Regions from separate parts of the Halobacillus sp. GSS1 genome, predicted to be linked through region 2. Evidence: a T-box and tRNA genes for the amino acid it is inferred to sense, from the RefSeq annotation. Region 2 holds a T-box; the other holds one or more tRNA genes.
The links. The T-box of region 2 lies ahead of pheS (phenylalanine--tRNA ligase subunit alpha). A T-box ahead of a tRNA ligase gene usually reads a tRNA of that ligase, here a tRNA-Phe.
Positions count from the first base shown of each region.

Region 1: it has a tRNA-Phe gene. The T-box ahead of pheS (phenylalanine--tRNA ligase subunit alpha) is inferred to sense a tRNA for this amino acid. The anticodon was not compared.

Region 1 is NZ_JAFLHE010000003.1:89,051-95,003, reverse strand. Features, by position in the region: gene walK (cell wall metabolism sensor histidine kinase WalK) at 1-738, opposite strand, end outside; gene yycF (response regulator YycF) at 746-1,450, opposite strand; gene J0K78_RS20215 (peptidoglycan DD-metalloendopeptidase family protein) at 1,728-3,011, opposite strand; tRNA gene J0K78_RS08985 (tRNA-Phe) at 3,736-3,808, opposite strand; tRNA gene J0K78_RS08980 (tRNA-Asp) at 3,902-3,978, opposite strand; gene J0K78_RS08975 (hypothetical protein) at 4,104-4,586, shown strand; gene J0K78_RS08970 (LOG family protein) at 4,611-5,153, opposite strand; gene J0K78_RS08965 (adenylosuccinate synthase) at 5,272-5,953, opposite strand, start outside.
Region 2 is NZ_JAFLHE010000007.1:19,971-25,923, forward strand. Features, by position in the region: gene pheT (phenylalanine--tRNA ligase subunit beta) at 1-1,401, opposite strand, end outside; gene pheS (phenylalanine--tRNA ligase subunit alpha) at 1,417-2,451, opposite strand; T-box leader at 2,553-2,769, opposite strand; gene J0K78_RS13615 (TrmH family RNA methyltransferase) at 2,827-3,561, opposite strand; gene sspI (small acid-soluble spore protein SspI) at 3,677-3,892, shown strand; gene J0K78_RS13625 (M42 family metallopeptidase) at 3,939-5,024, opposite strand; gene J0K78_RS13630 (dUTP diphosphatase) at 5,109-5,591, opposite strand; gene J0K78_RS13635 (sigma-w pathway protein ysdB) at 5,852-5,953, shown strand, end outside.

The DNA of each region.
Region 1 (5,953 bases), on a different contig from region 2:
GCCTAGCTGTCCAATTTCGTCGTTTCCTTTGACATCGACCTTCTGGGAGAAGTCCCCTGTCGCCATGACTTGTGCCTGACGTTTCATTTCTGTCAGAGGTTTCGTGATAGTCCTCGCCACCAAAATCCCGAGCAAAGCCGTAACCGTAATGGCTAAGACCGTCCCTTTGGCAAAAATGCTGATGATTTCCCCGAGTTGATCATAGATATCATTCATATAAACTTCATAATAAAGAGCCCCAACAATTTCATCTCCGGACTCGTCCGTAATTGGATTAGTTCCGCGGAACAGACGGTTGTTGGTTCCTTCTTCTCGCCACGGTTTTGGCTCTGTGGCCTCCCCAAACAGGAACACCTTAGTAATGGCAGGGTCCGTCACTTTCTTACCAATAGGAGACTGATCGCTCGTCGTTGTGGCTGCAAGTACCTTTTGGTTATTGTCGACAACCATCAATTTCCCAATATCTGTATTATCATCACTAAAATCATTAATAAGACCTTGAAGGTCATAATTTAAAGGCAGCGAATCTTCTCCCCGGTCTGTATTAAAAGCATTTTGCAAGCTGTAGGTTAAAGAATTCAGCTGCCCTTCAACTGAATTCGTAAAGTTGGTTTCCAACTGTTCTTCCAATCGATCGACAAAATAGACACCAATGACTTGAATGCCCAATAACAATAACAAAATGTATACGAGAATCAGCTTCAGCCTCACAGACTGAAAGAAGCCTACTTCTTTCATAAAGGCGTTACTCCTGTTCTGGGTTTCTCAAATAATACCCAACCCCGCGACGGGTAACAATCCACATTGGGTTACTAGGATTCTCTTCAATTTTTTCACGCAAACGTCTTACCGTTACGTCGACAGTACGAACGTCACCATAATAATCATAACCCCAAACCGTTTCAAGCAAATGTTCACGAGTCATGACTTGCCCGATATGGCGAGCAAGATAGTGAAGAAGTTCAAATTCACGATGAGTCAATTCAATATGATTCCCGTCACGAGTCACCGTATAAGCATCCGGGTGAATCGCCAGACGACCGATTTCAATATCCTTCGTCTGCTGCGCGCTGTCTTCAGGCTCCTGCTGTTGGCGTCGCAGGTTCGCCTTTACGCGGGCAATCAATTCACGGTTACTGAAAGGCTTGGTCACATAGTCATCTGCTCCCATTTCCAGACCGAGTACTTTATCAATCTCTGCATCTTTTGCCGTCAACATAATGATTGGCATATTATGACGCTTCCTCACTTCGCGGCAGACTTCATTACCGTCTTTATTCGGCAGCATAATATCAAGGAGAATCAATTCCGGTTCTTCTGCATCCGCTTTTGCAATCGCCTCATCCCCGTCATATGCACAAACAACATCATAACCTTCTTTTTCTAAGTTAAATTTCAATATATCCGCAATGGGTTTCTCGTCATCCACCACTAAAATCTTCTGTGCCATATTACGTCACATCCCTTTCCTCGACATCTTTTCTTTCTCTTATTTTAACTTATTTAATGAGAAATGTCTTATTTCACCATAAACCTCTCTCGAAATCAGTCGTTTCACCTATACTTTTATCATGCCTATTTCTTAATCTCTTACTAAACCTTATTCCAGCCTATCATCGTCATGAGTTTTGATACTTAAATTAGGGGGAATGAGAAAAAAAGGTCGTTTCCAACACGGTCGGTTTTATAAAGAAAAAACCGCTATGATTCAATCATAGCGGTTAGAGTCAGCGGGAGACGTGGGAAAGTGGGTTTTCAAGCGATCCTTCTTTGTGAATTTCAAAATGGAGGTGTACACCTGTAGAACGTCCCGTCGTTCCCATCACTCCGATCTTTTCACCTTTTTTAACGGTTTGTCCTTTTTTAACGTCGATGGAGGAGAGGTGAGCGTAAATCGTCTCATATCCATTCCCATGATCAATAACTACTTTATTTCCAAAGCTTTTTCGATACCCAGCTTCAATCACTTTTCCATAATCAGCAGCTTTAATCGTTTTATCGGATACACCGGCAATATCAATTCCTTTATGGTAGCGTCCCCAGCGCTCGCCTTGCTTACTGGTAATTTGACCACCAACAGCAGGCCAGGAGAAATCACCGGTACCTTTAGAGGGAACTCTCTTTGTCCCTTGAAGTACAATTTTCTTTACCGGTTCTTTGACGACTTCTTTTTCCACTACCTCTTCTTTTAATTCTTCACCATTTCGGTACGTTCGCTCAATCAATAGCTCTCTTTTGCCTTCTTTACCTTCTTGCTTCACTTCAGATTCCCCTTTATAGAGTTCATCCGACTTTTTCATTTGAACTTTATGGGGAATCACTTCTTCCTTACGTTCCTTCTCTGTAAATACTACATCCACGAGCGGCTTCTTTGATTTAGCCATCATCCCTATAAACGATGTCGTTTCAGAATGATTACTCGGATAAGAACGCCCTTCTTCCACCCGGGACACGGCTTCATCGACCGTATGGACCTGGGAGAGCGCGACCTGATCTTCTTCCATTGTAACGGGGAGCGATAAACCGACATCCATCACCTTCGTTTCACCAACGTCGGGCAGCTCAGGCGTTCCATTTTCTAATTTGGCTAGTTCACCGTCTCCGACATATTCTTTTTTGACGGATTCTATCACTTGTTCTGCCTTTTCTTCATTCGGAAGATGAGCAACGGGCTTCCCATCGATGTTAAGACGCACAACGTCTACTGCAAACGTTAATTCATTCTCAAACGAATTCATAACTTGCGACGATTCGTCATTCACAGAAAATACTTTCTGTTCCTTGAATGAGACTTCTTCCATATAAGAAAGATCCAATTCTTTATGGTCTTTTTCCGCCTCTTCCATACGTTCTCGTAATTCCGCTTTGATCTCTGCTTGATTTTCTACCATACCCACATGTTGTTCATCTATATAAACGTGATAAACCGTCGGAAGTGAACTTTCAGCGTAGACCGTCCCTACGCCGACACTTACGACAGAGATTGCTGTGACAGCTAGTTTCTTCCACATGATATTGATCCTCCTGATGCTCCTGTCTAAACTTTCCCTAGATTAATCTATCACATGGAGGATTTATAAGAAATAGATATTCAAATATGTAAAAAAGGTATAATATTCTTACCAAAATTACGAAATAGTAGTCATTTTTTCATATTAAACTGTTCATTATAATAAGTTCCCTATATTCCAAATAAGCACCCTTTTCTTGAAGACTAAGTTTCGAGAGGTTTGTGTGATTCTAGGGGCTCCGGGAAAAGGTTCGTCTTGCTCCATCTTCCTATAGGAGTCTCACCGTTTCCCTACGCCCCTTTACCTTATAGGTGTCTCGAAACGACTTGAGAATTGGAACCTTATTTAAAAGTAAAGGGATGACACGCTCTGAACTAGGCTTTTCGTACTTTGGAGGTGTTTTAATTATCCACTTCCCTTAACCATACAAGCTGATTTTTTAAGTAGAAGTTTCGAGTATCTTCTTTGATTAGTGGGCGGAGGGGAATGGCGAGACTCCTGCGGGAAAAGAGTGCTTGGTGAGACCCCGCAGGACGCAGTCCGAGGAGGCTCACCGCGCTCCCGTGGAAAGCGAGTTATTCCCCGCAGCCCCCATCCACTCAAAAAACATCTCGAAACTGACTCTCCCACAATCCTGCCAGATAGTTAAATAAGGAATTATAAGAAATTGAATAATAATTCATAAAAAAAGCTTACGGAATATTTCCGTAAGCTTTTTAAGGAGTGGCTCGGGACGGAATCGAACCGCCGACACACGGATTTTCAGTCCGTTGCTCTACCGACTGAGCTACCGAGCCATAATCAATTTATTTATTACCATTCGACATTAAAACCTAATGAGGCCATCACATTACGTGTGTATTCGACTACCTCAAATGGTATAATGAAAATGGCGGTCCGGACGGGACTCGAACCCGCGACCTCCTGCGTGACAGGCAGGCATTCTAACCAACTGAACTACCGGACCAAACGGCTTGTTCACCGCAACGATAACTATCGTACCATACAGAATAGACGTAAGCAATAGTAATTTTACTAGAAACATATATTTTCTCCCTGAATTCTGTTCATCAAAAAGAAAGGAGGGTTTGTTTGAAAAAGGTTTTTCGTTACATTATTCTCGTCCTTATCCTTTTATTTGTCTCCATTATTGGTTTTTTGAAGCTGAACCCACCGCTTACTCATGGGTCAATCGGTACAACAGAAGATAAGCAGACTGTCATTGTCGCACTTGGTAACAAGAGCTTACTTGGAAGCATCCAGATCACTGATGTTTCTATCAATAACAACCAAAAACCCACTAATATCAAGATGCAGATCAGTGATTCTGAAAAAGGTTTCATGATTACCGACACATACGCGCTTGTAGAAGATGCGTATGCCATCAATGAATATGAAACCATTCCTCTCGCCCCTGACACTTCGCCACTAGCCTCTAAAGCAATGGCTGCGTCACCTGATACCTCACCAACGACGATCTACGGTTTGAGCATTACCGAAGAGTCCTCGATTGAAAGTATTAAATTGACGTATCGCTTTTTTGGGCTGATTTTCTTTAAAACGATCCAAGTATAAAAGACGCGCCTGCAGGCACGTCTTTTATTTTTTCCGCTCCATTTCATTCAATAAAGAAGAAGGGTCGTTGGAGTCGATAAAAAGTTCACGGTTATCCTCAGGTACAAATCCTGCTTTTATTGCGTGTTCAATGAGCTGAACGAGCGGAGCGTAGTAATCCCCAATGTTGTATAGGGCGAGCGGTTTTGTATGAAGGCCGATTTGAGCCCAACTGACCGTTTCAAAAAGTTCTTCAAACGTACCAAAACCTCCGGGGAGAGCGATAAATCCGTCAGCCAATTCGCTCATCTTCGCTTTTCTTTCATGCATAGTTCCTACTTCAATCATTTCTGTTAAGTTGGGGTGGACGATTTCCTTGTCAAAAAGGTGACTTGGCATAATGCCCGTCACTTTCCCCCCGCTATTCAGAACCTGATCAGCTAAGACACCCATTAAACCACTTTTAGCACCGCCATAGACCAGTTCAATGTCCTTAGCGGCCAGGCATTCTCCCAAGGCTTCCGTTTTCTCTATAAAAACCGGGTCATTCCCTGCGCTTGACCCAGCAAAAACACAAATACGTTTCACGTGAAACACTCCTCTTCTTGTTCATCTATGTAGAGTTTACCCTAACAAACGCTTATACAATTCTCATCCCTGCTGACTTTTGTAAAAAAAGCCCGGCTTTGTAAGCCAGGCTTTCCTATTATTCACTATATACACTACGAACAACGTTTGTTTGTGCACGGTCAGGGCCAACAGAGAAAATAGACAACGGAATGCCTGTCAGCTGAGACACACGCTCAATGTAATGGCGGGCGTTCTCAGGAAGGTCGCTCAGCGTTTTAGCGTCTGTGATGTCTTCCGTCCAGCCTGGCATTTCTTCGTAAACAGGCTCACATTCGGCAAGGACTTTCAAACTTGCCGGGAACTCTTCCATGATTTCCCCTTTGTATTTGTATGCCGTACATATTTTCAGTGTTTCAATACCTGTCAGTACATCAATAGAATTCAAAGAAAGATCCGTAATTCCACTTACACGACGTGCATGACGGACAACGACACTATCAAACCAGCCCACACGGCGAGGACGTCCTGTCGTCGTACCATATTCGCGTCCTACTTCGCGGATTTGATCTCCGACTTCGTTCTCAAGCTCAGTCGGGAAAGGTCCATCTCCCACACGTGTTGTGTAAGCTTTCGAAACACCAACAACGTGTTTAATTTTCGATGGTCCCACACCAGAACCGATCGTTACGCCACCTGCAATTGGGTTAGAAGAAGTAACAAATGGATACGTTCCCTGATCAATATCAAGCATAACTCCCTGGGCCCCTTCAAAAAGAACACGACGGCCATCGTCCAATCCATCATTCAATACAACAGAC
Region 2 (5,953 bases):
ATCTTCAAAGATGGTAATGTCCCCACGGCGTGTCGGAACAGACACATGGAACTCATCCCCGTTTTGATCATAGTTGAATTGAAGGCGACGGAAAATGTCGGCGATATCTTCATTGTTAATTTCAGTACCAAGTCGTTCGTTAATGGTGTTTGTGTTTACTGTGACTTGCTTTTCAGATCGGTCGAGTTCGTCATGGGACACAACTCCATCTAAAACAGTCCCTCCTGCATACTCTGCAAGAAGTTCGCAGGCTCTAAAGCCGGCACGTTCTACGCGGTTTGGATCGACACCTTTTTCAAACCGTGTGCTTGATTCACTGCGAAGCCCATGATCTTTGGAAGCTTCACGTACAACAGATGGATGGAAAAATGCTGCTTCTAAAATGATCGTCGTCGTATCATCTTGCACTTCAGACTCAGCCCCACCCATAACACCAGCAATGGCATGAGCTTTTTCCCCATTCGTAATGACGAGGTGATCGCTTTTCAGCGTACGCTCCTGGTCATCAAGGGTCGTTATTTTCTCTCCGTCTTTTGCACGACGCGTAACAATGGTATTCGAACCAAAACGGTCAAAATCGAAAGCATGAAGCGGCTGTCCATATTCCATAAGTACATAGTTCGTAATATCCACGACATTATTAATTGGACGGATGCCTGCTGCAGTCAAACGGTTTCGCATCCATAGCGGAGATGGTCCGACTTGAATATCCTTGATTATGAAAGCTCCATAATAAGGGTTCGCTTCCGAATCTTCCACGACTACAGAGACATGATCTGCTGTTTTCTCATCAGAAGTTTGGACATTTTCATCAGCCAATTCATACGTGCCATCAATCGCCGCTGCAACTTCATAAGCTACGCCAGCCATACTTAGAGCATCTGAACGGTTTGGTGTCAATCCAAGCTCGATAATCAAATCATCAAGGTTCAACAAGGATATGGCATTTGCCCCGACTTCCACGTCTTCAGGGAATACAAAAATACCATCAGCGAATTCTTTCGGGACCTCTTTTTCATCAACACCAAGCTCTTGAAGAGAACAAATCATCCCGTTCGATTCTTCTCCACGCAGTTTGGTCTTTTTAATTTTGAAGTTGCCAGGAAGGACCGCTCCGGGTGTAGCTACAGGAACTTTTTGACCTTCTGCAACGTTCGGTGCTCCACAGACGATCTGGAGCGTTTCTCCACCAACGTCCACCTGGCAGAGGTTCAATTTATCGGCGTTCGGATGCTGTTCGCAAGATTGGACGTACCCAACGACAACGCCTGTGACCTCTTCCGCTACAGGTTCTACACTTTCCACTTCAATTCCGGTCTTCGTAATGCTTTCTGCCAGCTCTTCTGGCGAATAATGACTGACATCAATATATTCTTGCAACCAATTCAATGATACAAGCATGGTTTCATTCCTCCTTTAAGCCTTGTGATACTGTTCTAAGAATCGAATATCATTGGTGTAGAAGTGACGGATATCATCTACTCCATACTTCAACATCGCGATCCGCTCTGGTCCCATACCGAATGCAAATCCGGAATATTCTTTCGGGTCATATCCCGCCATCTCAAGGACGTTAGGATGTACCATTCCGCCTCCAAGAATTTCAATCCAACCCGTTCCTTTACATACCGAACAGCCTTTTCCTCCACATACTTTACAGGATATATCCATTTCAACGGATGGTTCTGTAAAGGGGAAGAAGCTTGGACGCAAACGTATTTCACGGTCCGCTCCGAACATTTGCTTTGCGAATGCATTCAATACGCCTTTCAAATCACTCATCCGCACGTTCTTATCGACTAATAGTCCTTCAATTTGAGTGAACTGATGAGAGTGTGTCGCATCATCTGTGTCGCGGCGGTATACCTTACCAGGACAAATCATCTTAACGGGTTCACTACCATCTTTAGCTCCCATAGTCCGGGCTTGTACTGGGGAAGTATGGGTACGCATCAAAAGCTCTTCCGTAACGTAGAACGAATCCTGCATGTCCCGCGCCGGATGGCCTTTTGGTAAATTCAGTGCTTCAAAGTTGTAATAATCCGTTTCCACTTCAGGACCTTCTTTAATTTCAAAGCCCATCCCAATGAAAAGATCTTCAATTTCTTCTACGATACTCGTCAATAAGTGAGGGCCTCCAATTTTTACAGGGCGGGCAGGAAGAGTGACATCAATGCTTTCTTCTTCCAACTGCTTTTCTAAGGCTTCATCCTCAAGTGCGGTTTGCTTCTTCTCAATCGCTTGCGCAATATTTTCCCGCACATCATTAGCCAATTGTCCAATGACAGGTCGCTCTTCCTTGGACAATTTGCCCATCCCTCTCAGAACTTCCGTAATCGGGCCCTTTTTTCCTAAGTACTCGACTCTTACATCCTTCAAGCCTTGAACAGAATCCGCCTGTTCGACTTTCGCAAGGGCTTCCTGTTGCAGCTCTTCTAAACGTTCCTTCATGCTTATTCCTCCTTTAAAATCGTTTCGACTCATTTTCCTTTTACGTTTCAGAACTTTTCGGGTAAAAAAACGGCTGGAAAATAAAAAAAGCCCCATCCCTGAAAAGGGACGAGACTTGTATGGTCGTTTCGCGGTACCACCCTTGTTGACACATTGACATGTGCCCACTTTGATGAGAATAACGGATATTATCCGGGCCAAATGGCCAGCTCCAGAGTGAAATTTCGATACATGCCACGTTAGAAGCACTTCCAGTCCAAGATGCTTCCTCCCTAAAACGATTTACATTCATCTACTTTGCTCTTTCTAAGCTTTTCATTTTTTAATTTTTATCAACTGAATATATTATAGTCAAAGAAGGCTGTGTATGCAACCTCATCCCTTTAAATGATACATAAGAACAGCACCTGCAATTCCTACATTCAAGGACTCTGCCTGTCCATAAATCGGGATATAGACCCGTTGATCCGCTTGATTCAAAAGGTTCTCCTGAATACCCTGTCCCTCATTCCCTACAATAAGGGCAGCTTTAGAAGGGGCCTGTAGTTCTTGAAAAGGGGCAGCATCTTTAAGAGCAGAAGCCCAAATCTGTACGCCTTCTTCTTTCAGTGATTCAACAAAGTCCTCAAGTTCCCCCGTGATGACAGGAATATGGAAGATCGACCCTTGGGTAGCACGAATGACTTTATCATTATAAGCATCCACTGTACCTGAACCTAAAATAACCTGGTCAAATCCTGCTGCATCCGCGGTCCGGATCAGTGTACCTACATTACCAGGGTCCTGAACGGAGTCCAGCATTAATGTTAATGCCGCTTGATTTACAGATGTCTCCTTCTGTTTGACAATTGCCGCAATACCTTGAGGAGATTCCGTTTCTGCTATTGCCCGAAACACGGAATGATTGACCATTACCGTAGGAATATCTTCAGGGATTGTAAAGTCCGTTCCTTCACGCACAATCATTTCAACGATCTCCCAATTGCTTTTAAGCACCTCTTCCACGAGATGAAACCCTTCTACGATAAAAGTGCCCGTTTGATTTCTATATTTACGTTTATGTAGTTTTTTCCATTCCTTCACCTTTGTATTTTGTAAGGAAGTCAACATAGTAGTCCCTCATTTGCGTGTTTATTTCTCATTCATCATACATAGCAGGACCATGGTTGGTCAAACTAAAGAAGAATATTCTCGAAGTTCTGTACAAAAGGAGGTTGAATGAACAATGAACTTGAATTTAAGAGCAGCCATTCTTTCTAACGTCAGCGGACATAATGCCGAACAATTGGAAGCGACCATCGATGATGCCTTGCAAAAAGGAGAAGAAAAAATGCTTCCTGGCCTTGGTGTCTTTTTTGAAATGTTATGGAAAGAATCTGATGAACAAGAAAGACAAGAAATCCTGGATACTTTAGAACAGGGATTGAAGCAGAATCAGTAATAAAAAAGCCAACCTGAAAAAGGTTGGCTTTTTACGTCATTGAACATTAATTAAATGTTATTTCCTGCACTTTATCTGCATCAAGACCTTTAATAACTTCAACAATCAAACGTACCGCATTTTCAAAGTCATCACGATGTAGCATCGCTGCATGAGAGTGGATGTAGCGTGTTGCAATCGTAATGGATAACGCAGGAACTCCATCATGACTTAAGTGGATCGCCCCAGAATCCGTTCCTCCTCCTGCTAGAGAATCGAATTGGTACGGAATCGCATGGGCATCCGCCGTGTCTGTAACGAAATCACGAAGACCTTTATGTGAAATCATGGAAGCGTCATAGAGAATGATTTGTGGACCTTCACCCATTTTGCTTGAAGCATCTTTATCAGATACCCCAGGTGTATCGCCAGCGATTCCAACGTCAACACCAAAAGCGATATCCGGGTTGATCACATTTGCAGACGTACGAGCACCTCGAAGGCCTACTTCTTCCTGGACGGTTCCAACACCATAAACGATATTCGGGTGTTTTTCACCTTTCAACTGTTTCAATACTTCAATAGCAATCGCACATCCAATACGGTTGTCCCAGGCTTTTGCAAGAAGCATCTTCTCATTTTTCATTTGGGTGAATTCGAAATATGGAACGACAGAGTCTCCCGGTTTCACACCGAATTCCATCGCTTCTTCTTTACTTGAAGCACCAATATCAATAAACATATCCTTAATGTCCACTGCTTTTTTACGTTGCTCCGGAGGCAGGATATGAGGTGGTTTGGATCCAATCACACCTGTCAAATCTCCTTGACGAGTCATGATGGTCACACGCTGAGCAAGCATCACCTGGCTCCACCAGCCGCCGACAGTTTGGAAATAAATATATCCATTGTCATCAATACGGGTAACCATGAAGCCTACCTCATCCAGGTGACCAGCTACCATAACACTTGGTCCTTTTTTATTTCCTACCTTTTTCGCGATCAAGCTGCCCAGATTATCTGTAAACACTTCATCTGCGTATGGAGCGATATATTGCTTCATCACATCACGAGCTTCTCGCTCGTTTCCAGGAACGCCTTTAGCGTCCGTAAGATCTTTTAGCATTTGTAATGTTTCATCTTTTTTAGCCATATGTAACAATTCCTCCTTTTCCTATCCAATGGATATTATAAACCTTTTGAAGCGATTTCACAAAAAATTCAGTTTCCTACTGCATCAGTATCCTTCATTTTGACGCTCGAAGTTGATGGCATTTTTCCTTTCGTACGCTTCAATCAATTCTTTCTCCGTAATCCCGAGAGTCAGTCCCAGTACTAAATAATCATAAAAAGCTTTTACATAGGATTGTTCATCCTTTTCCTTTTTCATATGTTCAATCGACGAATAGACAGCAAGAAAAGCTGCTGTTTGGGAACCGGTTTCCTTCAGGGAAGTGGATGTATAACGATAACCTAAATCCAAACCTAAAGAAAGAAGGAAGTGGACACCATCGACATACTCTTCGAGTATGACAGATTTCTCACTAGGTCCTTTTGTACTCCAAAATTTAAAGCATCGCGTTTCATTAGCAAGCTCTCCTAACTCAACAAGCATAGCTAATATTTTTTCATCAACCATCTGTCCTTTTTCAATTTCGTGCTGCTGCTCTATATAAAGATCTAATTTCCGCTGCATGTCATACAAACTCTTCCAATCCATACTAAATATCTCCTTCATCTTTTGTTTAATCAGCTCACCGTGATGATTTTATATAAGCTCTATACTTCAAGACACCATTCTGAAACGTCTTTGCCCCGAAATCGAGTCTACTACCTTCTTTGCATATATTTTAATAGCAACATCAGTTTCTAACCGAGCACTCTTTAAAATTTTTCTCATTTAATGTATCATTTTTTGAAACAAAAGGATACGTTCATACGTATGGAAGCAAAAGAACAGTTTACAGGGAGATGAAAGAAATGATCATCTTATTATTCCGGTTGCTTTTACTGATTGCCATAGCCTTCATTATTTATACCGCCTATAAATTCATTGTCAATCCCAGAAGAAAATTAGAACTT